3 regions of the Paenibacillus sp. CFBP 13594 genome follow, and region 1 is predicted to be linked to each of the others. Evidence: riboswitches for the same ligand, from Rfam matches in the RefSeq annotation. Region 1 holds a riboswitch; each other region holds the start of a gene.
The links. Region 1 has a riboswitch for S-adenosylmethionine ahead of metA (homoserine O-acetyltransferase MetA). Riboswitches for the same ligand answer to the same signal wherever they lie in the genome.
Positions count from the first base shown of each region.

Region 2: it holds a riboswitch for S-adenosylmethionine, as region 1 does, so the genes downstream of both, mmuP (S-methylmethionine permease) here and metA (homoserine O-acetyltransferase MetA) in region 1, are expected to answer to the same signal.
Region 3: it holds a riboswitch for S-adenosylmethionine, as region 1 does, so the genes downstream of both, IFU39_RS27190 (methionine ABC transporter ATP-binding protein) here and metA (homoserine O-acetyltransferase MetA) in region 1, are expected to answer to the same signal.

Region 1 covers NZ_JACYVQ010000006.1:378,046-382,772, reverse strand. The annotation lists gene mqnC (cyclic dehypoxanthinyl futalosine synthase) at 1-48, opposite strand, end outside; gene IFU39_RS21030 (trans-sulfuration enzyme family protein) at 290-1,462, opposite strand; gene IFU39_RS21025 (PLP-dependent transferase) at 1,459-2,646, opposite strand; gene metA (homoserine O-acetyltransferase MetA) at 2,671-3,588, opposite strand; SAM riboswitch class I at 3,825-3,948, opposite strand; gene corA (magnesium/cobalt transporter CorA) at 4,400-4,727, shown strand, end outside.
Region 2 covers NZ_JACYVQ010000010.1:66,013-70,739, forward strand. The annotation lists gene IFU39_RS25980 (spore germination protein) at 1-755, shown strand, start outside; gene IFU39_RS25985 (GerAB/ArcD/ProY family transporter) at 789-1,889, shown strand; gene IFU39_RS25990 (Ger(x)C family spore germination protein) at 1,886-3,088, shown strand; SAM riboswitch class I at 3,159-3,260, shown strand; gene mmuP (S-methylmethionine permease) at 3,353-4,727, shown strand, end outside.
Region 3 covers NZ_JACYVQ010000011.1:73,477-78,203, forward strand. The annotation lists gene IFU39_RS27180 (COX15/CtaA family protein) at 67-1,005, shown strand; gene IFU39_RS27185 (Cthe_2314 family HEPN domain-containing protein) at 1,211-1,927, shown strand; SAM riboswitch class I at 2,066-2,207, shown strand; gene IFU39_RS27190 (methionine ABC transporter ATP-binding protein) at 2,334-3,368, shown strand; gene IFU39_RS27195 (methionine ABC transporter permease) at 3,369-4,028, shown strand; gene IFU39_RS27200 (MetQ/NlpA family ABC transporter substrate-binding protein) at 4,104-4,727, shown strand, end outside.

The DNA.
Region 1 (4,727 bases):
ACGTTCGCCCCGAAGGGCTTTATCTAAGATACGGTCTACCGTACTCATCGTAAAAAAGCCTCCCTCATGAAGAGAAATTATATAACGATCCGTCCCAACTTGTTCAAGAGAAGCAAGTTCTGGTGGCAACATCGTATTTCTGTACTCCACATATCGTAACACAGGTTACATGTGAAAAAAAGCACCTTATGTACAGGTGCTTTAAAAATAAGTAAAAATTTTTACATATGGAAAAGAATTAGTTCGAGATTAAGTGATACGCATCGGCGTATTCGGGCATCCACTTTTGTTAGGATTCCTGAAGTGCTTGTTCCAAATCTACAATCAGATCTTCGATATCTTCCAGACCTACCGAGAAGCGCAGCAACCCATCTGTAATGCCACGGTCACGGCGAACGTCAGCCGGCATTGCCGCATGAGACATCATCGCTGGGTAGGAAAGAATACTCTCCACAGCTCCCAGGCTTACTGCAACAATGGGGAGCTTCACCCGGTTAAGAACTGCTTTTGCACGATCGCCTGAACCGACGTCAAATGAAACGACAGCTCCATATCCTGTGGACTGGCGCTCATGTGCCTCACGGCCCGGATGATCCTCCAGTCCAGGATAAAAGACAGCGGTAATATCACTGCGCTGATTAAGCCATGCCGCCAGTTTGGCTGTGCTCCGTTCACTATGAGCCATGCGAGCCCCTAAGGTTTTCATACCGCGCATCAGAAGCCAGGATTCTTGTGCCCCGAGTACAGTTCCAAGTCCATTTTGCAACTGTTTCAGTTGTACACCAAGTGATTCCGTGCGAGCAACCGCTAACCCTGCCAGTACATCACTGTGACCTCCGAGAAACTTCGTAGCACTATGTACGACGATGTCCACACCAAGCTCAATTGGACGCTGATAGTACGGTGTCATAAAGGTGTTGTCCAGAATCGTGATCAGGTCATGTTCCTTCGACCAGTCAGTTACAGCAGCGATATCCGTAATTCGCAGTGTAGGGTTGGACGGTGTCTCCATATAAACTGCCTTGGTGTTTGGTTTGAGTGCCGCTTTTACTTCATCTATATTGGTCATGTCTACAAAGGTTGTCTCGATCTGCATACGGCTTAATATGGAAGTAAGCAAACGATACGTACCTCCATATACATCTTCCGTTACAATCATGTGGTCCCCTGCGGAGAACATCATGAACACGCTTGAGATCGCAGCCATCCCTGAAGAATAGGCAAAACCTCGTGCCCCGCCCTCCAGCAATGTGATGTAATCTTCCAAAGCCTGACGTGTCGGATTACCCGAACGACTGTAATCATGTTGAGGCGGATTGAAGATATCAAAATGATGGAATGTTGATGCTTGGTAGATCGGTACACTCGATGCTCCAGTCGTTTTGTCAATTTCATCGCCAAAATGGAGCAACTTGGTATCAAATTTTAACTCGGAATTGGGTTTGTTGTTGGACTCACTCATGAGTGCACGCCTCCTTCCACTTCCTGTTGTGCAACTGTCAGAGCATTGCCGAGATCTGCAATCAGATCATCTGCATGTTCAATGCCTACGGAGAACCGGAGCAGACGGTCATCCACACCTACGGCTTCACGAATTTCAAGCGGAATATCTGCATGAGTCTGTACTGCGGGATAAGTCATGAGTGATTCAACTCCGCCGAGACTTTCGGCAAAAGCAATGAGTTTGATATGACGCAGCAACGGTTCAACATAACGTGCATCCTTCACTTTGAAAGAGAAGATACCTGTGTTACCGGTGGATTGTTTATTCTGTATTTCATACCCCGGATGATCGGATAGGCCTGGATGATACACTTCAACCACCGCTGGGTGCTCAAGCAAGTATTTAGCAATAGTAAGTGCATTGTGCTCATGACGCTCCATGCGAAGAGCCAGCGTTTTCATCCCTTTCATCAACTGGTAGGAGTCACTTGGAGACAATACCGCTCCAATGGAATTATGCAAGAACGCCATCTCTGCAGATAACGCTTCACCTTTGGTAATAATTAGTCCAGCGAGCACATCATTGTGTCCACCCAGATATTTGGTAGCGCTATGAATGATGATATCGGCACCCAGTTCAATCGGACGTTGGAAAAATGGAGTCAACAACGTGTTGTCAACAATGGTCAACAGGTTGTAACTTTTCGCCCAGGAAGCAACGGCTTCCACATCGGTGATCATCATCAGTGGATTGGTTGGTGTCTCAATAAATACCGCTTTGGTATTCGGCTGACGAACCTTCTCCAGTGCTGCAAGGTCATTCGTGTCCACATAACTTGCAGTTACGCCGAAACGGGACAGAATACGTTCCAGCAGACGATAGGTTCCACCATACAGATCCAGCGATACAATCAGATGATCCCCTTGACCAAACATGGCAAAAATCGTTTGCAGCGCGGCCATTCCCGAGCTACAGGCAAACCCTGCATCACCGGACTCCAGCGCTGCAGCGGCTTCTTCCAATACTTTACGGGTTGGATTAGTCGTACGAATATAATCAAACCCCGTGCTTTGTCCAAGCTTCGGGTGGCGAAACGCAGTGGATTGATAGATCGGAAAGTTAATGGCGCCTGTTACCGGTTCATTGATGGACCCAATTTGTGCTAAGCGGCTTTCGATTTTCAACTTGTTGTTGTCTTCCATTGCTGCATCCTCCTGTAATCTCGATTAGATTTGCGGACCAATATCATAAGGTGTTTCTTGATACACATAGTAATTGAGCCAGTTAGAGAATAATAAGTTGGCATGAGCGCGCCAAGTAGCCGGTGGCACACGGGAAGGGTCGTCATTCGGATAATAATGTCTAGGCAATGCGATATCCAACCCTTTGGCTGCATCCCGGTCATACTCCCACTTTAATGAGAACGGGTCATACTCGGCATGTCCTGTGGCAAAAATCTGTTTGCCGTCTTTGGTAGCAACCAGGAAGATCCCCGCTTCCTCGGATTCAGCCAAAATCTCTAAATTCTCATTCTTTTCAATATCTTCGCGTCTCACTTCCGTATGACGGGAATGTGGAACGTTGAATACTTCATCGAATCCACGCAACAACGGAACATGTGGTTTATTAATGGTATGTGGGAAAACGCCAAAACACTTTTCATCAAGTGCAACCTTGGGTACGTCAAAATGATGGTATAAACCTGCCTGGGAAGCCCAACATATGTGGAGGGTTGAAGTCACATTGGTTTTGGTCCATTCGAAGATCTCCTGGATTTCATTCCAATAGTTCACGTCTTCGAAATCCATCTGTTCCACCGGGGCACCCGTAATAATCATTCCATCGAAACGGCGGTGCTCAATCTCATCGAAGGTTTTATAGAACAGATCCAAATACTCCTGAGACGTATTCTTCGACGTATGGGATTTGGGATGTACGAGAACGACATCCACCTGAATAGGCGTGTTTCCCACCAGACGAAGCAATTGTGTTTCGGTCGTTTCCTTTGTGGGCATCAGGTTTAATATAGCGATACGGAGTGGACGAATATCCTGCTGATATGCAGAAGTTTCATCCATGACGAAGATATTCTCTCCTTCAAGTACTTCTTTTGCTGGTAGAGTATCAGGTATTTTGATTGGCATAGTAAATCTAACTCCTCCTTGTGCATAGATAGATGCAGCCACCCCTGGCTTGATGTCTTCACATCAATACAGTTATAGACTGCCTTGAGCTTGTAAAAACATTGAATTGTTCTTTCATCCAACGTTACAAACAACCTCAAGTTCCTTAGCGAAAATCACTGCTGAGAAGTCGGGGCATATGACAAAGACCTTCCTCGGATTTCGAGAAAGGTCATATGTAAAATAGATATGCGCCTCTCTCATCTCTCAGTTACAACAGTGCCACTTGACACTTAGTCGCTGCAAGAATTAGCACCGTGCGGTATACCGCCGGTTGCCGGGTTTCATCGGGCCAGTCCCTCCACCTACTCTTGATAAGATTTCGCTGTATTAGATTGTAATTTAATATGGTTCACCGTCTACTTTATTACATTAATGCCCTCACGTCAAGATGCAGTTCGATGTCTGCTTCCCAGATCGGAACCGTTCATCATCCGTTGTCATACACTGCCTCAGGGCGCGAAATAGACACATTTTTGCGCTTGAAAGCACCTTGTACCAGCGGTATACTAAACAAGGTGTTATAAACCCTTATGTGAGAGGTGACATATTAAATGGATGGCGACCCGAGGCCTGACTGGCAGCCGAATTCCGACAAACTGCATAGAGAATTGACATCAGCATGCCGGCAGCGGGACGTGACTTCCGTTTGATTTTATAGTGAACGCAGCCCTGATCTCCAGGCTCCGCTGCCGACCGGCTGATTTGTTCTTTTTGCGCCCATAATGATAATATCCGCCAAGTTGGCGGGTGCAGAAGGAGTAGATTAACGATGAAAATCCGGTTGGTAAACAACGGTGTATTTATTCCGGTGGACGACATTCAGCAGGCGCTGACTCCACCAGCGGAAGGATTTTACTGGATTGATGCAGACGTAGACGATTTGGCGGTACTTCAGCCGCTGTTCTTGATGCATGATCTGGCTGTGGAAGACTGTCTTAGTGACGAAGAACAACGTCCGAAGATTGAAATTTATGAGAACCATTATTTTATTGTGATTAATAGCATCCGTTTCGATGATGAAGAGATATTTCTACGTGCGGTGAACTTATTCCTCGGCAGACATTTCATTATTAGTGTTACCAAGCAAAAGGTCAGCG
Region 2 (4,727 bases), on a different contig from region 1:
ACCGGGTAATGGGTGCCCTTCTGGAAGGCCGAGTGGCAATTTTGCTGGATGGAACGCCATTTGTATTAATTGTACCGGTGACCTTTAGCATGTTGCTTCAGTCACCCGAGGACTATTATGAACGCTGGATTCCCGGAACATTTTTGCGAGTGCTGCGTTTTATGGCCGCGATGCTGGCATTGCTTGCTCCTGCGCTCTATATCTCGTTTATCTCCTTCCATCCGGGTCTTATTCCAACGAAGCTGGTACTGACGATTATTGAAACGCGGACGGGCGTGCCGTTTCCTTCGATCATTGAAGTACTGATCATGGAACTTTCGATTGAAATTCTGAGGGAGGCAGGGATACGGCTGCCTAAACCAATTGCGCCAGCGATGGGTATCGTAGGAGGTCTGATTATTGGCCAAGCAGCAGTGCAGGCGGGAATTATAAGCCAATTTCTGGTCATTGTCGTAGCGGTTACGGCCATTTCTTCCTTTACGATTCCAGTCTATAGTGCGGGATTAACACTACGGATTCTCCGATTTGCCGCTATGTTCAGCGCAGCCGTACTCGGATTGTTTGGCGTGGTTATGTTCTTTCTGCTTGTGTGTACGCATCTGGCACGACTCTCAAGCTTTGGCGTACCTTATGTGGCACCAGCGGTTCCTTATCACATCAATGAATGGAAGGACTTCGTTATCCGTGCACCGCTAAATATGATGAGAATGCGTCCCAAAATGACAAATCCGATAGATCAGGACCGAAAAAAATAAGCTAACTCACAGAAGGTCTGGAGGTGAACTAAAGTGAATGGCTCCCAAGGAAAGCTAACCACGACACAGGCCGTTGTAATTATTGTCAATTACATGCTTGGTGCCGGGATATTGACGTTGCCTCGAACAACTAGCAAGGCTGTAGGAACACCAGATGTCTGGATTTCCATTATACTGTCTGGACTGATTATTACAGGTATTGGAATAATTATGGTTACCCTGTGTCGCAGATTTCCGGGGGAAACCGTGTTCCAGTTCACCCGTGAAATTACGGGGAACTGGATTGCTTACATACTGGGATTTGCTATGATTATGTATTTCACGGTCATTGCAGCTTTTGAAGTAAGAGTCATGGCTGATGTGACAGGAATGTATCTACTCGAACGCACCCCTACCTGGGCAATTGTTATGGTCTTCATGTGGATCGGTATATATATGATCTCGGGTGGGCTTGGTGTCATTGTACGCGTGTTCGAGATTATTCTGCCGATTACGATCATTATATTTGTAATTGAAATTTTGCTCAGTAATCAGTTATTCGAGATAGGCAATCTGAGACCCGTTCTCGGTGATGGGGTTATGCCCGTTTTCAAAGGGCTAAAACCATCACTATTGTCTTATACGGGCTATGAGGTGATGTTAGTCATGACTGCCTATATGAAAAATCCGAAGAAAAGCAATAAAGCAATGAGCTGGGGGATATTCATATCCACCATTATCTACTTGATCACGGTTGTCATGGTCATAGGCAGTTTATCCCTTGATGGGATCAAAACGCGAACCTGGCCAACGCTGGATTTGGTAAGAAGCTTTGAGATACAAGGTTTAATATTCGAAAGATTCGAATCCTTATTGCTGGTCATCTGGATTATGCAAATTTTCTCGACTACAGCGATCACACATTACTGCGCGTCGGTGGGTATTCGTGATTTGTTCCGTTCCAAAAAAATCAAAGGTATTATGTACGGTCTGCTTCCGTTCATCTATCTGATAGCAATGATGCCCAAGACCGTGGATGATACCTTCGAACTAGGAGATATGCTGGGTAACGTGTCCGTATGGTTATTTGCCATTTTACCTCTGGTACTACTGTTGTTAAGTCTGATTCGTAAAAAAGGAGGCAAGCATGCATGATTACATTCCGTATGTTGTTACGCTTAGCCACTGTATTATGCATACTCTTAACGATATCCGGATGTTGGAGCAGTCGGGAGATAGAGGATCTAAGTGTATACGTTGGTCTTGGGATCGATATTGGCAAAGAGACGGAATTTGAGAAAAACATCGCTAATCAGGGAGGAGCGTATTCCAAGCAGAACAATGTGACAGCCACGGTACAGATTGCTCCCGGTAACTCCAGCAGTCAGAAGAGCCAACAATCCGGGTCACCTGCTTCTGGTAAAACGTCCTACTCCAATGAACAGCTTACCGGAGATTCCTTGCTGCAAATCTTTCGTCAGTTTGCACTAAGGCGAGATCATCCGCTCATCGGGCATCATCTGAAGGTTATCGTTGTGTCCAAGGATATCGCCAAAAAGTATGGTCTGGACCAGCTGCTGGATTTTGTACTTCGGGATAACGATATTCGTCCTAACTGTCTGGTGCTGATTAGCCATCATCGCGCTGCTGATGTACTGACTTCAGATGATCCTTCCCGGATTCCAGCATTTTATCTTACAGGTATTACAGGTAATTCGTACTTGTCCAATAAAATCCTGGACCCCGTTCTACTCTCCAAACTAGATGCACAAATGCAATCCGGTTCCAGCTTTTTGCTCCAGAATGTACTGAACTTCAATGGAGAGGACAAGTTCTCCGGTGCCAGTATCTTTGATGGGAAAACGACCAAATTCATCGGGGAACTCAGCCAAACGGATCTAGAAGGGCTGTCGTGGATCAGACCTAAAGAAAAAGGAGGCATCTTGAAGACATACAATAAAGCGGGATTCACTGTTGTATATGAAATGAAGAAGAAAAAAACAAAAATAATTCCAAAAGTGGTTGGCGATGATATTTCATTCCATGTGAAGACTGAATCCGAAGGCTGGTTGATGGAGGATTGGCGTGCTCCAGAGGAAGAGGAAAAAGGTGCTTATCTCAGAGAATTGGAAAAAGAATTTGCTGAACTGGCTGAACAACAGATTCGACAGGTGTTATACAAACTGCAGCATACCTATAAAGTAGATGTTGCGGATTTTCGGGATAGCTTGCGTATCAAAGAACCTAAAACATGGAAAAAAGTCAAAGACGATTGGGATAAAATTTTTAGCACCGTGCCGATCACGTATGAGGTAAAGACCACCATCACCAATCCGGGGTCTTCCACGGAATAGCGAGGTGTGCCATTTATTATTTAAATGTTGACACATTCATGATAGATCGCTATATTAGTAAAAAATCATTTTCTTATCCAGAGAGGTGGAGGGACTGGCCCTTAGAAACCTCAGCAACAGATCTGAAGGATACTGTGCTAATTCCAGCGGGTGAAAGCCTGATAGATAGGAGCGTTTGTTTTTATTTGTCAGTAACGGCGCACTCTTTAGGCAGAGTGGGTCTTTTTTGTTTTTTCTGGATGAAGAAGTAGGGGAGCAGCTGGTATGGAAAACAACAACGACAAAGGGCATTTTCAGCGGAAAATGCAAGCACGGCATGTGGTCATGCTCTCTCTCGGAGGAGTCATTGGAACGGGATTATTCCTCAGCTCAGGTTACACCATTCAGCAGGCGGGACCACTGGGAACCATTCTGTCCTATCTAATCGGAGCCATCGTTGTATATCTGGTGATGCTCTGTCTTGGTGAACTGTCTGTTCATATGCCAGAGACGGGAGCATTTCATAGTTATGCAGCCAAATATATCGGACCGGCAACAGGCTACACGGTGGCTTGGTTATACTGGTTAACCTGGACTGTTGCGCTTGGCTCCGAATTCACAGCCGCTGGATTGCTGATGCAGCGCTGGTTCCCATCGGTGAACGTATGGATATGGAGTGCGCTCTTTGCACTGATGATCTTTCTGTTTAATGCATTAACGGTGAAATTATTTGCGGAATCCGAGTTCTGGTTCTCATCTGTAAAAGTAGTGACTATCGTAATCTTCATTATTATCGGTGGCGCAGCCATGTTTGGGTTCATTCCCATGGCGGATTCTGAACCGGCTCCATTTCTATCGAATATTACCGCATCCGGGTGGTTCCCTCATGGGGCTACAGCCATATTGATGACCATGCTTGCTGTAAACTTTGCCTTCTCAGGCACCGAGTTAATCGGCATTGCCGCGGGTGAGACGGAGAACCCGGAAAAGACGATACCGAAAGCTATTCATACAACGCTGTGGCGTTTGGTTATTTTCTTCATCGGAACGATTATTATCTTGTCGGCCTTGTTGCCCATGTCGGATGCCAGTGTACTGGAAAGTCCGTTTGTAGCGGTAATGGAGCGGGTGGGTGTACCCTATGCAGCAGACATTATGAACTTTGTTATTCTGACGGCGATTCTCTCTGCTGCCAATTCGGGCCTATATGCATCTTCACGGATGCTCTGGTCTCTGGCTGACAAAAAAACGATCTCTCCGTGGTTTGCCAAATTGACCAAAAGCGGGGTACCGCTGAATGCACTTCTGATTAGTATGGTGGGTGGTGCGTTGGCCTTGCTGTCCAGCATCATTGCGCCAGGTACCGTGTATATTACACTGGTTTCCATTTCAGGTCTGGCTGTCGTTGCGGTATGGATGAGTATCAGTGTCTCCCAATACATGTTCCGCAGACAATATATCCGGGAAGGACATGCGGTCAAAGATCTGGTCTACCGCACACCACTATATCCGGTGGTACCAATTGTTTCATTTATATTATGCCTGGCTTCATGCATAGGTATTGCCTTTGACCCGACACAGCGAATTGCGCTATATTGTGGGGTTCCGTTTATTGCAGTGTGTTACGCTGCTTATTATCTGACAGAACGTGTGAATAAGA
Region 3 (4,727 bases), on a different contig from region 1:
GTCAAAGTACCGAAACAAGCGGAGAATATTCTTCGCCATCTTAAACCAACAGCGGGTGAGAAAAAATTGAAACACTTAACTTTGTTTAAATGGTTAACCGTATTAACCTGTCTTGTCATGTTTCTGGCCACTTTTGGTGGAGGCATCGTAACCAAAACGGAATCAGGCCTTGGCTGCGGAACAGAATGGCCTTTATGTAACGGAAAACTCGTTCCGGCACATACTGTGGCTTCACTCATTGAATATTCCCACCGCGCTGTAAGTGCACTGGCTGGACTGTTGTCCATTGCCTCATTTGTTGCTTTTCTGCAGTTTGGCAAGTCACGCCGTGACCTGCAATTGTTTTCTTTCTTAACTCTGGTATTTGTTATCGTCCAGGGAATCATGGGTGCTTTTGCCGTCGTCTTCTCCCAATCTTCAGCAGTCATGGCACTGCATTTTGGCTTTGCACTGATTGCTTTTGCCAGTTCTCTAATGATGGCACTGGGCATAAGGCAGGAGGCTAAAGATGGCGGATTGGAACGCCTGAATAAATACCCTCGGGTTAGCAAAAAATTCAGGAATCTGGTCTGGTTCTCCACTATTTACACATATCTCGTGGTATACACGGGTGCATTTGTGAGTCACACGGATTCTGCTGGCGGATGTTCCGGATTTCCGCTCTGTAACGGGCAGATTATTCCTGAGCTTTCGGGTGGGGTAGCGGTTGCTTTTGCTCACCGTGCAGCAGCAGCGTCGCTCGTGATTGTTATCGCAATTCTGGGTCACTTCGCTTACCGTAATCATCCGGACAACAAGGAAATGCGTACCCTTGGCGTGGTATCCGTTGTTCTCATCCTGATGCAAGTAGTCATTGGTATTTTCATGATGGTGACAATGAACCGTCCGGAAGTATACATGTTTGTAGCTCTCGCTCATATGTTGGATATCGCCATATTATTCGGAGTTTTAACGTATATGAGTTTCCTGGTGTACAAGCTGCATCGCCCGGCTAATCGTTTCTAAGATATAGATCCATTCTTTTTTCCAAAGGTACTTGGGCTAAATATGAAAGTCCACCATCCAGTGATGTACATCATTGGACAGGTGGACTTTGTTTGATGTCAGGGGGATCAGGGCAACCTATGGCAAGCAGCAATTACACGGAATGGATGATGTGTTACGTTTACGGTGATGAATTCTTGTTGATTTGGAAAAGAGGAGGTTAGATATGCTGCGAACGTTGTTGGGGGAAAAGCCACGTATAAACGAAGGTAAATTGAAGGCAGCGATGGACGCAATGGCGCATACGCTTGAGTTATTTCAACGACAAATGCATGTGGACCATGATCCCACGCATGACTATCGGAAACTGTATGTGTGGACTCAGGGACTTATCTCCTCACTGGATGAACTAGAGCAAAGCTGTTTCGCTGCTGCTCATTTTCGCAATAAGGTCGTTGCAGGCTCAACGGATGATATGACGGCGACTGAAAAAGCAGAGTATGCACGGTATGTGTATTTCTACAAAGATGGCTTTATCCGCTGCTTTGCCATCCTGGATAAAGTGGGTACGGTACTAAATGAAATATTCCAGTTGAATACTTCAAATACCAAAGCGCATTTTTCTTATTTTACAGTGTTAAGGCAGTTCGATTATGCGAGGGAGCACCATGATCTTGCGTTGCAATTAATACAGATCAAGGACTCTTATCGTGAGCCGATGAGCAAGCTGCGCAAACGACGTAATATGGAAATTCACTACATGAACTCAGAAATGCATGATGACCTGTGGCAGTTACACCAGACCTTGCAAGGTAAAGTGAAATTGGAGGATTTGAATCAGCATGTGCAGGAAATGCGTCAGGGCGTCGATATGGTCTGTGAAACGTTAACAGCCTCTTATCGTTATATTAACAAAATATGGAAAAGAAATAATTCCCTTTGACAAATCGGAATACTTGGAATATACTGAGTTTCAATTAGAGTGTTACAATGACGAAGAATGAAATGATATTTCTCAAAAGTTACATTCACATTATAAAGCATAAACTACATGAACTTATAAAATCCTACAATAACATATTTCTTATCGAGAGCGGCGGAGGGACAGGCCCGATGAAGCCCGGCAACCGATTTGTAATGACATGATACATGTATCATTCGTTATAGATGTTAGGTGCTAATTCCTACAAAATGGTGCAAGGCACGATTTTGGCAGATGAGAAGGTATATTCTTTCACGTGAAGAGCCCTCTTTGTTTCTGCAAAGGGCTCTTTTTTTGTACTTTAAGGGGAGTTTTCCTTTAGATCGGGTAAAGATACATGTAGGTGGTTGGAAAGGGGCAAGTGCGATTGATTGAATTAAAAGGTTTAACGAAAACGTACGGCAAAGGGGCAAAATCTACAACAGCGTTATCCGAGCTGAATTTGAACATCCAAAAGGGCGAAATCTACGGCGTGATTGGGCATTCTGGAGCGGGCAAAAGTACATTGATTCGCTGCATTAATTTGCTAGAACGGCCTACGGAGGGTGAAGTATGGGTTGATGGGATCAACCTGACTGAACTGAGCAAAACCGAACTGCAGCAACAGAGACGCAAGATCGGGATGATTTTTCAACACTTTAATCTGTTATCTTCGGCAACGGTATATGATAATGTGGCTTTTCCGCTAAAGCTTGTGAATACACCAAAGGATGCCATTGATCGCAAAGTGAAGGAAATGCTCAATCTCGTTGGCCTGGAGAACCATAGCAACAAATATCCAGCTCAATTATCGGGTGGACAGAAACAACGTGTAGGGATTGCGAGAGCACTTGCAAGTGATCCGAATGTACTTCTCTGTGATGAGGCTACTTCGGCACTTGATCCGCAGACGACAAATTCAATCCTGAAGTTATTGCTCGACATTAATGAAAAGTACAACCTTACGATTGTGCTGATCACACATGAGATGCATGTCATTCAGAACATCTGTGACAAGGTAGCTGTCATTCATCAAGGTGGCATTGTGGAACAGGGACCTGTAACCGAAGTGTTCCTGAAGCCGCAGCATGCGATTACGCGGGACTTCATGATGCGTGACCATGAAGCTGGACTTGCTCTGGAAGAGACCGCTCTGGCGAATGCAGGCATTGAATTGCAGGCAGGTGCTGCTTCCAAACTTGTGAAGATATCCTTTCTGGGTAACAAAACGTATGAAGCGATTTTGTCGAGAACGGTACGTAAGACAGGCGTGGATTTTGCCATCCTGCAGGGTACAATCTCTACGATTAAACAGGTGCCTTATGGACAGCTGACCGTTCGGTTCGAGGGTGATTCCATTGCGATTGATCGGACGATATCAGAATTAACCGCAGAGGGACTTGATGTGGAGGTGCTTCGTTAGATGGATTTTTCAACCGTACGTTGGGAAGAGGTTGGTAAAGCCTCTATTGAGACGCTGCAAATTTTGGGTGTATCAGGCTTGTTCACCGTAATCTTTGGTTTACCGCTCGGAGTTCTGCTGTTCATGACAGCCCGATCTGCTTCGATCAAATCACGGACGGTGTACATTATATTGTCCTTGATTGTGAATATTTTGCGCTCAGTTCCATTTATCATATTGATTGTTGCTCTTATTCCATTCACTCGTTCACTCGTCGGTACAGCTACAGGAGTGTTAGGTGTTATACCACCTTTAGTTATTTCAGCAGCTCCTTACTTTGCTCGATTGGTGGAGACGACGTTGCGAGAAGTTGATCGGGGTGTCATTGAAGCGGCACAGTCGATGGGTGCATCGACCGGACAGATTGTAAGACGGGTATTACTGCCTGAAGCGTTACCTGGTTTGGTTGCTGGGATAACCATTACCATCGTTACGCTTGTCTCTTACACGGCGATGGCGGGCATGGTTGGTGGTGGAGGTCTGGGAACGCTGGCAATCAACTATGGGTATTATCGTTATCAAAATGAAATCATGATTATATCCGTAGTGTCGATGATCATTCTTGTGCAAATTCTCCAGATGGCTGGAGATCGCTTGGTTACATTTTTCACCAGGAAATAACACATAGATAACATGATGGATATGCATTCATGCGGACGCCACATGAAAAAAATGATTAGAGAAGGGGTTTTACACATGAAAAAATGGTCATTCGCTCTACTTAGTCTTATGCTGATTGCGGTTCTCGCAGCTTGCGGAAACAATAAGGACGCTGATAGCGGCGCAGATAATTCAGCAGGTGCACCACGTACAGTTGAATTGAAAGTTGGAGCTTCACCTACACCACACGCAGAGATTCTGGAAAGCATCAAGCCTGAGCTGGAAGCACAAGGTATTCGTTTACAAGTCGTTACGTTTAATGACTATGTACAACCAAACCAGCAACTTGCTGATAAAAAATTGGATGCAAACTTCTTCCAGCACCAGCCTTATCTGGACACAGAGAATAAAGAACGTGGATTCAACCTCGTTACTGTAACACCTGTTCATGTTGAACCTTTTGGTGGATACTCCAAGAAGATTAAGTCTTTGGATGAATTGGCTGACGGCGCAAAAGTAGCCATTCCAAATGACCCATCCAATGGCGGACGTGCACTGTTGTTGCTTGCGAAGGAAGGCATTATTACGCTGAAAGACAACACAAATATTACATCTACGATTCAAGATATCACAGCCAATCCGAAAAATCTGAATATTATCGAGCTGGATGCAGCCATGATGCCTCGTCAATTGGATGAAGCGGATCTGGTATTCATCAAC